4 regions of the Halobacillus ihumii genome follow, and region 3 is predicted to be linked to each of the others. Evidence: riboswitches for the same ligand, from Rfam matches in the RefSeq annotation. Region 3 holds a riboswitch; each other region holds the start of a gene.
The links. A riboswitch is a leader RNA that binds a small molecule or an ion and turns the genes downstream of it on or off. The one in region 3 is predicted to bind thiamine pyrophosphate.
Positions count from the first base shown of each region.

Region 1 (2,199 bases), 1.8 Mb from region 3:
CCAAGAACTTTGAAGAACTCCCAAGAAAATCATAATGATAGATCTCCCTGAAAAGTGGCGAGTGTTGAGGTAATCATATTTATTGATAAGCAAAGGATTTCTCGTCATAAACAATTCGGTGCCTTTTTACAAAATTGTTAACGTGAGGGTGAATTGTTTTGATTAGCCTCTTGGAAACCTTTAGGGGTATCTTAAAAGGGAGTCATAAGGGAGGAGTGCTCTTCCCAGGTCACAAAACCGGGTAGTAAAGTAAGTAGTTTTAAGAGGTGAGATAAATCAAATATAAGGTAAGACCGCAAAGGCTGTCACTTCTTACTATTTTCATTATCGTGATGTTATGGAATATATTGGAAGGTTGTTATGGAGGTTCTTTATTACTATTTTTATTAGTTTTACTATTAGCTGTAAGTATAGCTTCTATTCGGTTTGAATTTGAAATACAGCAAGACCATTTAGTATATCAAATAATGTTCCTCAAAAAAACTATCATGAAAAAGGAACTTTATCCCAGTCAAATAAATCAATTAAAATTTACACGAGTCGGCTGGTCTCATAAAGCTGCCTTTATAAAAGTAAATAAAGGAATCCACATTCCATTAGCTGTCCTCGAACCCCGCAAAGCGTATGACCATTTAATTGAGTTTGGTGAGGATAACGATATAACAATCTATAAAACGAAAGACTATGAAATTCTAGAAAGAATGAACTGATATTGTTATACAACTTTCGGTCAGAAGTTTCACTTAGAAGGATGCAGCTGAAAAACTCAGAAGCTGAACCAGGCTTCTGAGTTTATTACCAACTGGCTTTTTTGACACCAGGAAGCTGACCTTTATGGGCAAGTTCACGAAACTTAATTCTCGATAGTCCAAACTGTCTCATATACCCATGAGGTCTTCCTGTAACAGCACAGCGATTATGAAGGCGAGTGGGGGAAGAATCTCTTGGTAGTTTGCGCAATGCTTCGTAATCCCCTTCAGCTTTAAGCTGCTGCCGTACTTCTTTATACTTTTCATACGTCACTTGACGTTTGCGTTCTTTTTGTACCATAGCTTGTTTAGCCAATGACCATTCTCCTTTTTTTAAATAGTAATTATTACGATTTAAATTTTATGACTTTATTCTATTTTTGTCAAATAGAGGAGCTGTTTGCCTGGATTGTCATAGTCATTGATAGAATCTTGAGATTGCTTTATAATAGACTCATAGCAAAAAGAGCGAATGAATATAAGCCTTCAAGGGGAGCTTTATGCTGAGAGTGAACAGACTTGTTCAGACCCTTCGAACCTGTCAGTTAATACTGACGTAGGGATGGTGGCTTTTTTGATGGCGATGCAACGGGACTCCTCCATCAGGAAGCTTCCCTGTGGCATCGCTTTTTTGTGTGGAAAAAAGGAGGTAAAGTGATGCGAAGTAAACGTGTGTTGTTTCTAGTTGAGGTAGCGATATTCTCGGCATTGGCCATCTTACTTGATATTATTCCATTTCTTTCATTTAAACTTTGGGCCCAGGGAGGCTCAGTTTCGTTTGCGATGGTTCCCGTATTTATCATGGCGTTCAGATGGGGACTCGGCGGCGGCGTATTGACAGGGCTGCTGCTCGGTTTCTATCAAATTTTATTAGGGGCTTATATTTTGACACCGCTGCAAACGTTTCTTGATTATTTTGTAGCGTTTGGTGTGATTGGGCTTGCTGGACTATTTGCCAAGCCGGTATGGGAGGCAGCTCGCTCGAGAAAGATTAAGAAATTGGCAGTCTGGATTATATTAGGCGCTTTTATCGGCAGTTTGTTCCGCTTCTTCGGACACTTTGTAGCAGGGATTGTCTTTTATGGAGAGTTTGCCCCAGAAGGTCAGCCAGTTTGGTTGTACTCTTTAGTTTATAATGGTGGATATATGCTGCCAGCGTTTATCGTGAGTGCGATTGTATTATGTCTGCTGTTCTCACAGCGGCCGACTTTACTGCTCAATCGTTCGTAAACCAGGAACCTATTTTCACAGCTTCGCGCTATGAAAATAGGTTTTTTCTTTTCTCCAGTAAAAATAGAAAGGAAAATCGTTAAAAAAGGTCGAATAAATGTATAGTAGGAAGGGAGTAGAGGACGATGAACGAATCAAACATTATTGCAACGTATTCTATTGTAGGATTTGATCCAGAAACAGAAGAACTAGGGGTTGCCGTTCAATCGAAATTCTTAGG
Region 1 is NZ_CACVAO010000001.1:3,629,635-3,631,833, forward strand. It holds gene G6R08_RS18140 (hypothetical protein) at 1-51, shown strand, start outside; gene G6R08_RS18145 (hypothetical protein) at 489-710, shown strand; gene rpsN (30S ribosomal protein S14) at 796-1,065, opposite strand; TPP riboswitch at 1,229-1,329, shown strand; gene thiT (energy-coupled thiamine transporter ThiT) at 1,407-1,979, shown strand; gene G6R08_RS18160 (DUF1028 domain-containing protein) at 2,105-2,199, shown strand, end outside.
Region 1: linked by a shared signal. The riboswitch ahead of thiT (energy-coupled thiamine transporter ThiT) and the one ahead of tenA (thiaminase II) in region 3 are both predicted to bind thiamine pyrophosphate.

Region 2 (2,199 bases), 1.2 Mb from region 3:
CATCTGTTTCTTTTCTATTTCGCCTGTCATGATCATTATCATGATCCAGAATAAAGATGTCTTCATCTCTGATTCCATTATTTCTAAGTTTATCAATGGATGCGCTCAACTGATCATCGTCGTGAAATACTTTAAATTTTGGTGTAGTCAATCTAATCGCCTCCTTGAAAAGGTGGTTACCCGGTTTAAAAATAACTTAAACAGAGGCAGTATAATTATGCCTGGTGACGAATTTCACATTAGAGTCTAACGTAGTCATAAGCCAGGATCATTGACGAAGCTGGGAAGGTCCGGTCAATAAAACACGCTATCGTTCGCTTTTCTTACGATTACCCGTTGCGTTCTGAGCGTTTCCTTTCAACTTATCCTTCTTCCCTTCATTTTGCATTCTCTTGTTATCTGAAGCATTTCCAACTTGATCCTTTACTTCACCTTTTGCCTTGCTGACGGCTCCTTTAACTTTATCTGAATATCCTTTTCCTTTACTCATGTTCTATCGCCTCCTTGCAACTATATATAAACGATATTAGAATTCGATAAACTTTTTTGAAAAAGAATTTTAGTAAACTCTCTATTCGTCCTATAAACTTCACTTCCCCTTGATAATTACCTGCATCTATGGCACAGTTTAAAAGACAACGTGTTAACAAAAATGAATAGATTGAATGTAGGGGGACCAGTGCAGCTGGTTGAGATTGTATCCGTAATAGATACTGACCCTTGGAACCTGATCTGGTTTAAACCAGCGTAGGAAACATATGAAACGAACCTTCGTTTATTAGTAGATATGCACCCTAGGTATGGTACCAGGGTGCTTTTTTGATGCTCTTAGACCCCTGATTCCAATAACATTTCGTGTTAACATACCATCTTTTTTTAAGGAGGAAACCGAATGAAAAAGCTTTTATTACTTTTTAGTACATTCCTTGTATTAGCCGCTTGTTCAAGTGGTGAAGAAAATAACACGGCCTCTAACACAGGTGAAAAACAGGAAGTAAAACTTGTACTAGATTGGACGCCCAACACGAACCATACTGGACTTTATGTGGCTCAAGCTGAGGGATACTTTGCAGAACAAGGCTTAAATGTTGAAATCATGCTGCCCGGAGAAGCTGGGGCAGACCAGCTCGTTGCCTCAGGTAAAGCAGACTTCGGGATTAGTGCACAGGAAACGTTAACTGAAGCCCGCATTCAGGGCGTCCCGGTTGTGTCAATTGGAGCTATCATCCAGCACAACACTTCAGGGTTCGCTTCACCTAAGAATAAAGGCATCACCTCACCTGAGGATTTCGAAGGGAAAACATACGGCGGCTGGGGCGCTCCCGTTGAAAAGGCAGTACTCTCTTCATTAATGGAAAAGGATAATGCCGACGTTGAAAAAGTGAACATCATTAATATGGGGAATACTGATTTCTTCACAGCTGTTAAACGAGACGTGGACTTCGCCTGGATTTACTATGGCTGGACAGGTATTGAAGCTGAGCTTCGCGGTCAAGAATTGAACATGATGTACTTAACAGATTACTCTAAAAAACTAGATTACTATACTCCCGTATTAACGACGAGTGAAAAGATGATGAACGAAAATCCTGAGACTGTTGAAGCCTTTATGGCTGCTGTATCAAAAGGATATCAGTTTGCAATTGATCACCCAGACAAGGCAGCCGACATTTTAATCGAAGCTGTTCCTAACCTCGACCCCGAACTCGTTCGTGCCAGCCAAGAATGGTTGTCTCCTAAATATCAGGCGGATGCAGAACGCTGGGGGCAGCAGGATATAAAGGTTTGGAAGAACTATGCGGAATGGATGTACAACCATGATTTACTTGATAAGAAGTTAAAGGCTAAAGAAGCTTTCACCAATGAGTTTTTACCGAAAAAATAAATAAATTTAAAAGGGAGGCCAATAACATGGCTAATTCACTTGTAAGTATTCAGATCCTGCCGAAAACGAAAGACGGAGAAGACGTCATCCCCTATGTTGATCACGCTATTTCGATCATCGATGCATCCGGATTGAACTATGAGGTTCACCCTCTCGAAACAACAATTGAAGGCAACCTGTCAGAAATTTTACCTTTGATTGAAAAGATGAATAACTCCATGGTGGAGAAAGGTGCCCATAACGTCATCTCTCAAATCAAAGTGCTTTACCAGCCAGACGGAGCGTCCATGGATTCTCTGACGGAGAAGTATCGT
Region 2 is NZ_CACVAO010000001.1:3,050,549-3,052,747, reverse strand. It holds gene G6R08_RS15110 (YflT domain-containing protein) at 1-151, opposite strand, end outside; gene G6R08_RS15105 (CsbD family protein) at 308-490, opposite strand; TPP riboswitch at 660-771, shown strand; gene G6R08_RS15100 (ABC transporter substrate-binding protein) at 893-1,885, shown strand; gene G6R08_RS15095 (thiamine-binding protein) at 1,912-2,199, shown strand, end outside.
Region 2: linked by a shared signal. The riboswitch ahead of G6R08_RS15100 (ABC transporter substrate-binding protein) and the one ahead of tenA (thiaminase II) in region 3 are both predicted to bind thiamine pyrophosphate.

Region 3 (2,199 bases):
GAAGCCACAAACGCGATTCTTCTTTGATCAAGGGATCGCCGCTTTGTGCTACCATTACAGGATCCATAACATATGGAGCTGCTATTTCTGGCAGCCATTCTGCGATGGCTTTCATCATGTCTTTACTTGCGATCATCCCTGTTTTAAACGCATGAATAGGCATATCTGAAGAAACGGCTTCTAATTGTTTCCTTAGCATATCAACAGACAAGTCGTGTATATCCTTAACCCCTGTTGTATTTTGAGCGACTACCGAAGTAATGACGCTCATGCCATAAGTCTTTAACTCTTGAAATGTTTTTAAATCAGCTTGAATGCCCGCCCCCCCGCTCGGATCAGTCCCGCCAATCTTTAATGCGCAAGCCGCTTGTTTCATTTAGACGTCACCGCCTCTCCAGTCGGCCATTCCTCACAAGTTAAAGCCATTTCCCAGAAATTCAACTCCAGCTGACAGCTCTTGCGAAAGGCCTCCTTCATCCGTTTCAATTCACTCTCTGAAGCCTCTTCGGCCAGCTCATTAAGGCGTTCACGCATGGCCATGGATAGCGTATCAAATTCCTCATTCGCGTAGAAATCTATCCACGGGTAGAACGTATGATTCGGTGATGGCTGATATTTTTTCACCAAATGGTTGCCGATTTCGAGATAAGTCCATGGGCAAGGAAGCAGGGCAGCGAGAATTTCTCCGAGCCCTCCCATTTGAGCGTGATACATCATGTGTTTGACATAATGATCGGCTGTTGGCGGAAGCGGGTAGCCTTGCAATTCGTCATAACCTGCACCGATGACATCACAGAAATTGTGATGAGGATGGGTTTCACTATTTAGAACAAATCCGACTTGTTCACTAAAATAGCCCATGTCACGTCGTTCTGTAGATTTTGATATGGCAACACCGTAAACATGCATAAAGGCGTTCAAGTACTCATAATCGGCCTTAATGTAATGGGCTAATGCTTCGTGCGGTACTTCACCCTTGCCAATTCCATCGACAAATGGATGGTTAAAAATTGCTTCAAACAATTCATTATTTTCTTTTCTTAATGTTTCGGTAAATGTCATAAAATGTTGCCTCCTTAGTTTATAGGAAGCCACTGAAAGGTGATTTGAGATGAGGCTACTTTCCTTTACGCTGGTATTACCCAGATCAGGTCCAAAGGGATTAAGGAAAATCCTTATCTCAGCGTGCTCGCACCCCTAGTAGATTCCGAAGATTATAGATTTGTTTGAGGTAATGCATGAGTTTGTCGCATTTTTGAAACTACAAACCAGCCAATCAATGCACCAGTTGTACTGCTGATAAGAAAGGACGGCAAGAAGGCTAATGCTCCCGCTGAACTCCCCATTAAAATGTTGGCAAAGGGCACGGAGAGCATGGCACCGATTAACCCAGTGCCAATCATTTCACCTGCTGCAGCAGTCCATGTTTTTCTAGACCATTTGTAAAAGTAACCCGCCAGTAAAGCCCCAATCATGCCTCCTGGAAACGCAAGCAATGTTCCAAGCCCAAGCAAGTTACGCAGCAGGCCGATCATAAAGGCAATCGCAACCGCCGGAATGGGTCCAAGCGTGACAGCGGCCATAACATTAACTGCGTGTTGAACAGGATAAGCCTTAGCTATTCCAGCAGGAAACCAGAGCATTTGCGAACCAAGCGTTCCGATTGCTACAAATACAGCCATGGTCGTTAATAAGCGAGTTCGATTCATATTTCTCCTCCTCTCATAAAAAGGGAGTGAACATGAAAAAAACCAGATCCTGAGGGAGGACCTGGCTTCGAATGGATAAAGTCATAAGACATTTCTTCTGACTACTTCCCTCCGCTGGTCTTAACCAGATCAGGTTCATAAGAGTCGAAAAGCTGTTTTGCTTTTCTCTCAGCCCGTATCAGGGCCCCCCTAGTAGTTATTGTGTAATACTATTCGCTTGGCTGCTTTCATCATAACAGAGAAGATTTGGATTGTCATCACGAATCAATTATAAAGCGGACTGCCTATTCTTCTTCTACCTTCTTCAGCTTCCATAACCTTACACTAAGTTCCAATAAAAACATATCGTCAGCATTTAACAGCGACAAGCCCGTTAAATGTTCAATATTGCGCAATCTATGGAGTAATGATTGACGGTGTAACATCAGCGCTCTCGCGGTTTGACTGACATTACTATTGTATTTATTGTAAACGATAAACGTATGAATAA
Region 3 is NZ_CACVAO010000001.1:1,825,742-1,827,940, forward strand. It holds gene thiD (bifunctional hydroxymethylpyrimidine kinase/phosphomethylpyrimidine kinase) at 1-376, opposite strand, end outside; gene tenA (thiaminase II) at 373-1,062, opposite strand; TPP riboswitch at 1,106-1,209, opposite strand; gene thiW (energy coupling factor transporter S component ThiW) at 1,215-1,709, opposite strand; TPP riboswitch at 1,799-1,910, opposite strand; gene G6R08_RS09170 (PucR family transcriptional regulator) at 1,994-2,199, opposite strand, start outside.

Region 4 (2,199 bases), 570 kb from region 3:
GTCTTTTTGTAAAACCTTTTCGACGTCAGTCGTAGTGACTTCTTCAAACTTTGTGTGAATCGGCTGGTCTTTCAGCTTTTCATATACGTTATAAAAACTCATGATTGATCACCTCCTGTAGGTGTTAAAAATCCGGTCAGCGGCGAGGAGGCATTCGCTTGAATCGATGATGGACCAAGGCCTGTCGTATAAGCCAATCTCCCGGCTCTAACTGCCATATCAAAAGCCTTTGCCATAGCCACGGGGTCCGCCGCCGTTGCTACCGCTGTATTCACAAGGACTGCATCTGCCCCCATTTCCATCGCTTCCGCGGCTTCAGACGGCTTCCCAATCCCTGCATCCACTACAATGGGCACATGAATTTCATCAATCATTATCCGAATCATTTCCTTCATGCGGATTCCTCTATTGGAACCAATTGGAGAACCCAGCGGCATGATGGCTGCTGCTCCGGCCGCTTCCATGCGCTTTGCCGCCATTAAATCAGGACTCATATAAGGCAGGACAACAAACCCTTCGTCCACCAGCATTTCCGTTGCTTTAATCGTTTCCTCATTATCGGGAAGCAGGTATTTTTGATCAGAAATCACCTCGATTTTGACCCAATTGCCCATTCCGCTAGCCTTTCCAAGCCGGGCAATCCGAACTGCTTCTTCAGCTGTCCTTGCTCCTGAAGTGTTCGGCATTAAGGTCGCTTCATCAGGGATATCGCTGACGATATGTTTGCCGGAACCGCTTAAATCCACTCTTCGTATGGCGACTGTCACCACTTGTGAATAAGACTGTTCAATCGCCTTCCGCATCTCACTGTGGTCCGCAAACTTCCCTGTTCCTGTAAATAAACGACTTTCGATTTCTTCCCCTGCGATGATTAACGGATCCTTCATGACATCTCCTCCTCGTTAATTTTTCAAAAGCCCCCAATGGACAGCTAGACAATAAAAAAAGCTCACCCGGCACTAGGGTGAGCTTCGAATTACTTTATGCAATACACGATACATGCAGTTTCCTCGAAAGCTTCCCTACGCTGGTTCTAACCAAAATCAGGTTCAAAGGGTCGGAATTATTCCTCTCAGCCACATGCCTGGCACCCCTAGCTTTTCCTATTCAATTTGTTGAGAATTATTTGAACTCGTACTTAAAGGATAGCAAAACTATTCCAATTTGGGAACAGTCCTCCTTGGATTTTTTTACCTCATCACACTGCCACCGGAAATTTTCATAGACTCACCGATAATGTTACCAGCTGCCTCGGACAACAAAAACACAATCGCATTTGCCACTTCTTCAGCCGTAGATATCCTCCCGGAAGGAATCCCGTCTTCCGCCACCTTTAACTGCTCCTCAAAACTTCGATTATTCCGCTCGCCTTTTGTGGCAATTGAGTCCCTGCCCATATCGGTATCGACATACCCCGGACAAACAGCGTTTACCCGAATGTTGTGGTCTATCGCTTCTACAGCGAAGGATTGAGTGAATCCTGTTATCGCAAACTTCGAGGCACTATAGGCTGTGTTTGCATGCGTACCACGGATTCCTGATAAAGAAGATAAATTGACAATGGCCCCTGCCTTTTGAGGCTTCATTTTTTCATAGACAAGCTGTGTAAAAAGTACAGTAGAAAAGTAATTTAACTCCATCACCCGACGAAGAGCCTGTTCTGTTAAAGTGTCGAGAGTACCACCTCCGACAACGCCTGCAGAATTAACGAGTCCAGTAATCGGCCCGTTCTCCTTCACTGCCTGTTCAACTAAGTGATTTCGATTTTTCTCATCATTAAGTTCAGCAGGATGCACATATACATGTACAGACTCGTTTAACTGTTCACATTCGTCCTTAAGCTCGTTTAAATTCTTCTCTCTCCTGCCAGTAATCGTCACATAGGCCCCAGCTTGAACAGCAGCTTTGGCTGTGGCGCGCCCAATTCCTCCTGTAGCACCAGTAATTAGTATGTGTCCTTTCTTAAGAGCTTCACTTGAAAAAATAGCAGTCACAAATTCCGCCTCCTTTTCAGCTATGTCTTTCAGTACCTTTTTATACGAGTTATGAAACTGTCTATATTGCATTACAATCACGCGAAACCGTACAATAGTCTTATGTTACTAGAAAGGAAGATTTTATGGATCGATCAGTAGGATTTTGGAAGCGCCTTGGTGCTAATGTACTTGATTCCGTCCTTGTAATAACACCAATTGCCAT
Region 4 is NZ_CACVAO010000001.1:2,396,692-2,398,890, reverse strand. It holds gene thiH (2-iminoacetate synthase ThiH) at 1-102, opposite strand, end outside; gene G6R08_RS11990 (thiazole synthase) at 99-887, opposite strand; TPP riboswitch at 1,003-1,105, opposite strand; gene G6R08_RS11985 (SDR family NAD(P)-dependent oxidoreductase) at 1,191-1,994, opposite strand; gene G6R08_RS11980 (RDD family protein) at 2,120-2,199, shown strand, end outside.
Region 4: linked by a shared signal. The riboswitch ahead of G6R08_RS11990 (thiazole synthase) and the one ahead of tenA (thiaminase II) in region 3 are both predicted to bind thiamine pyrophosphate.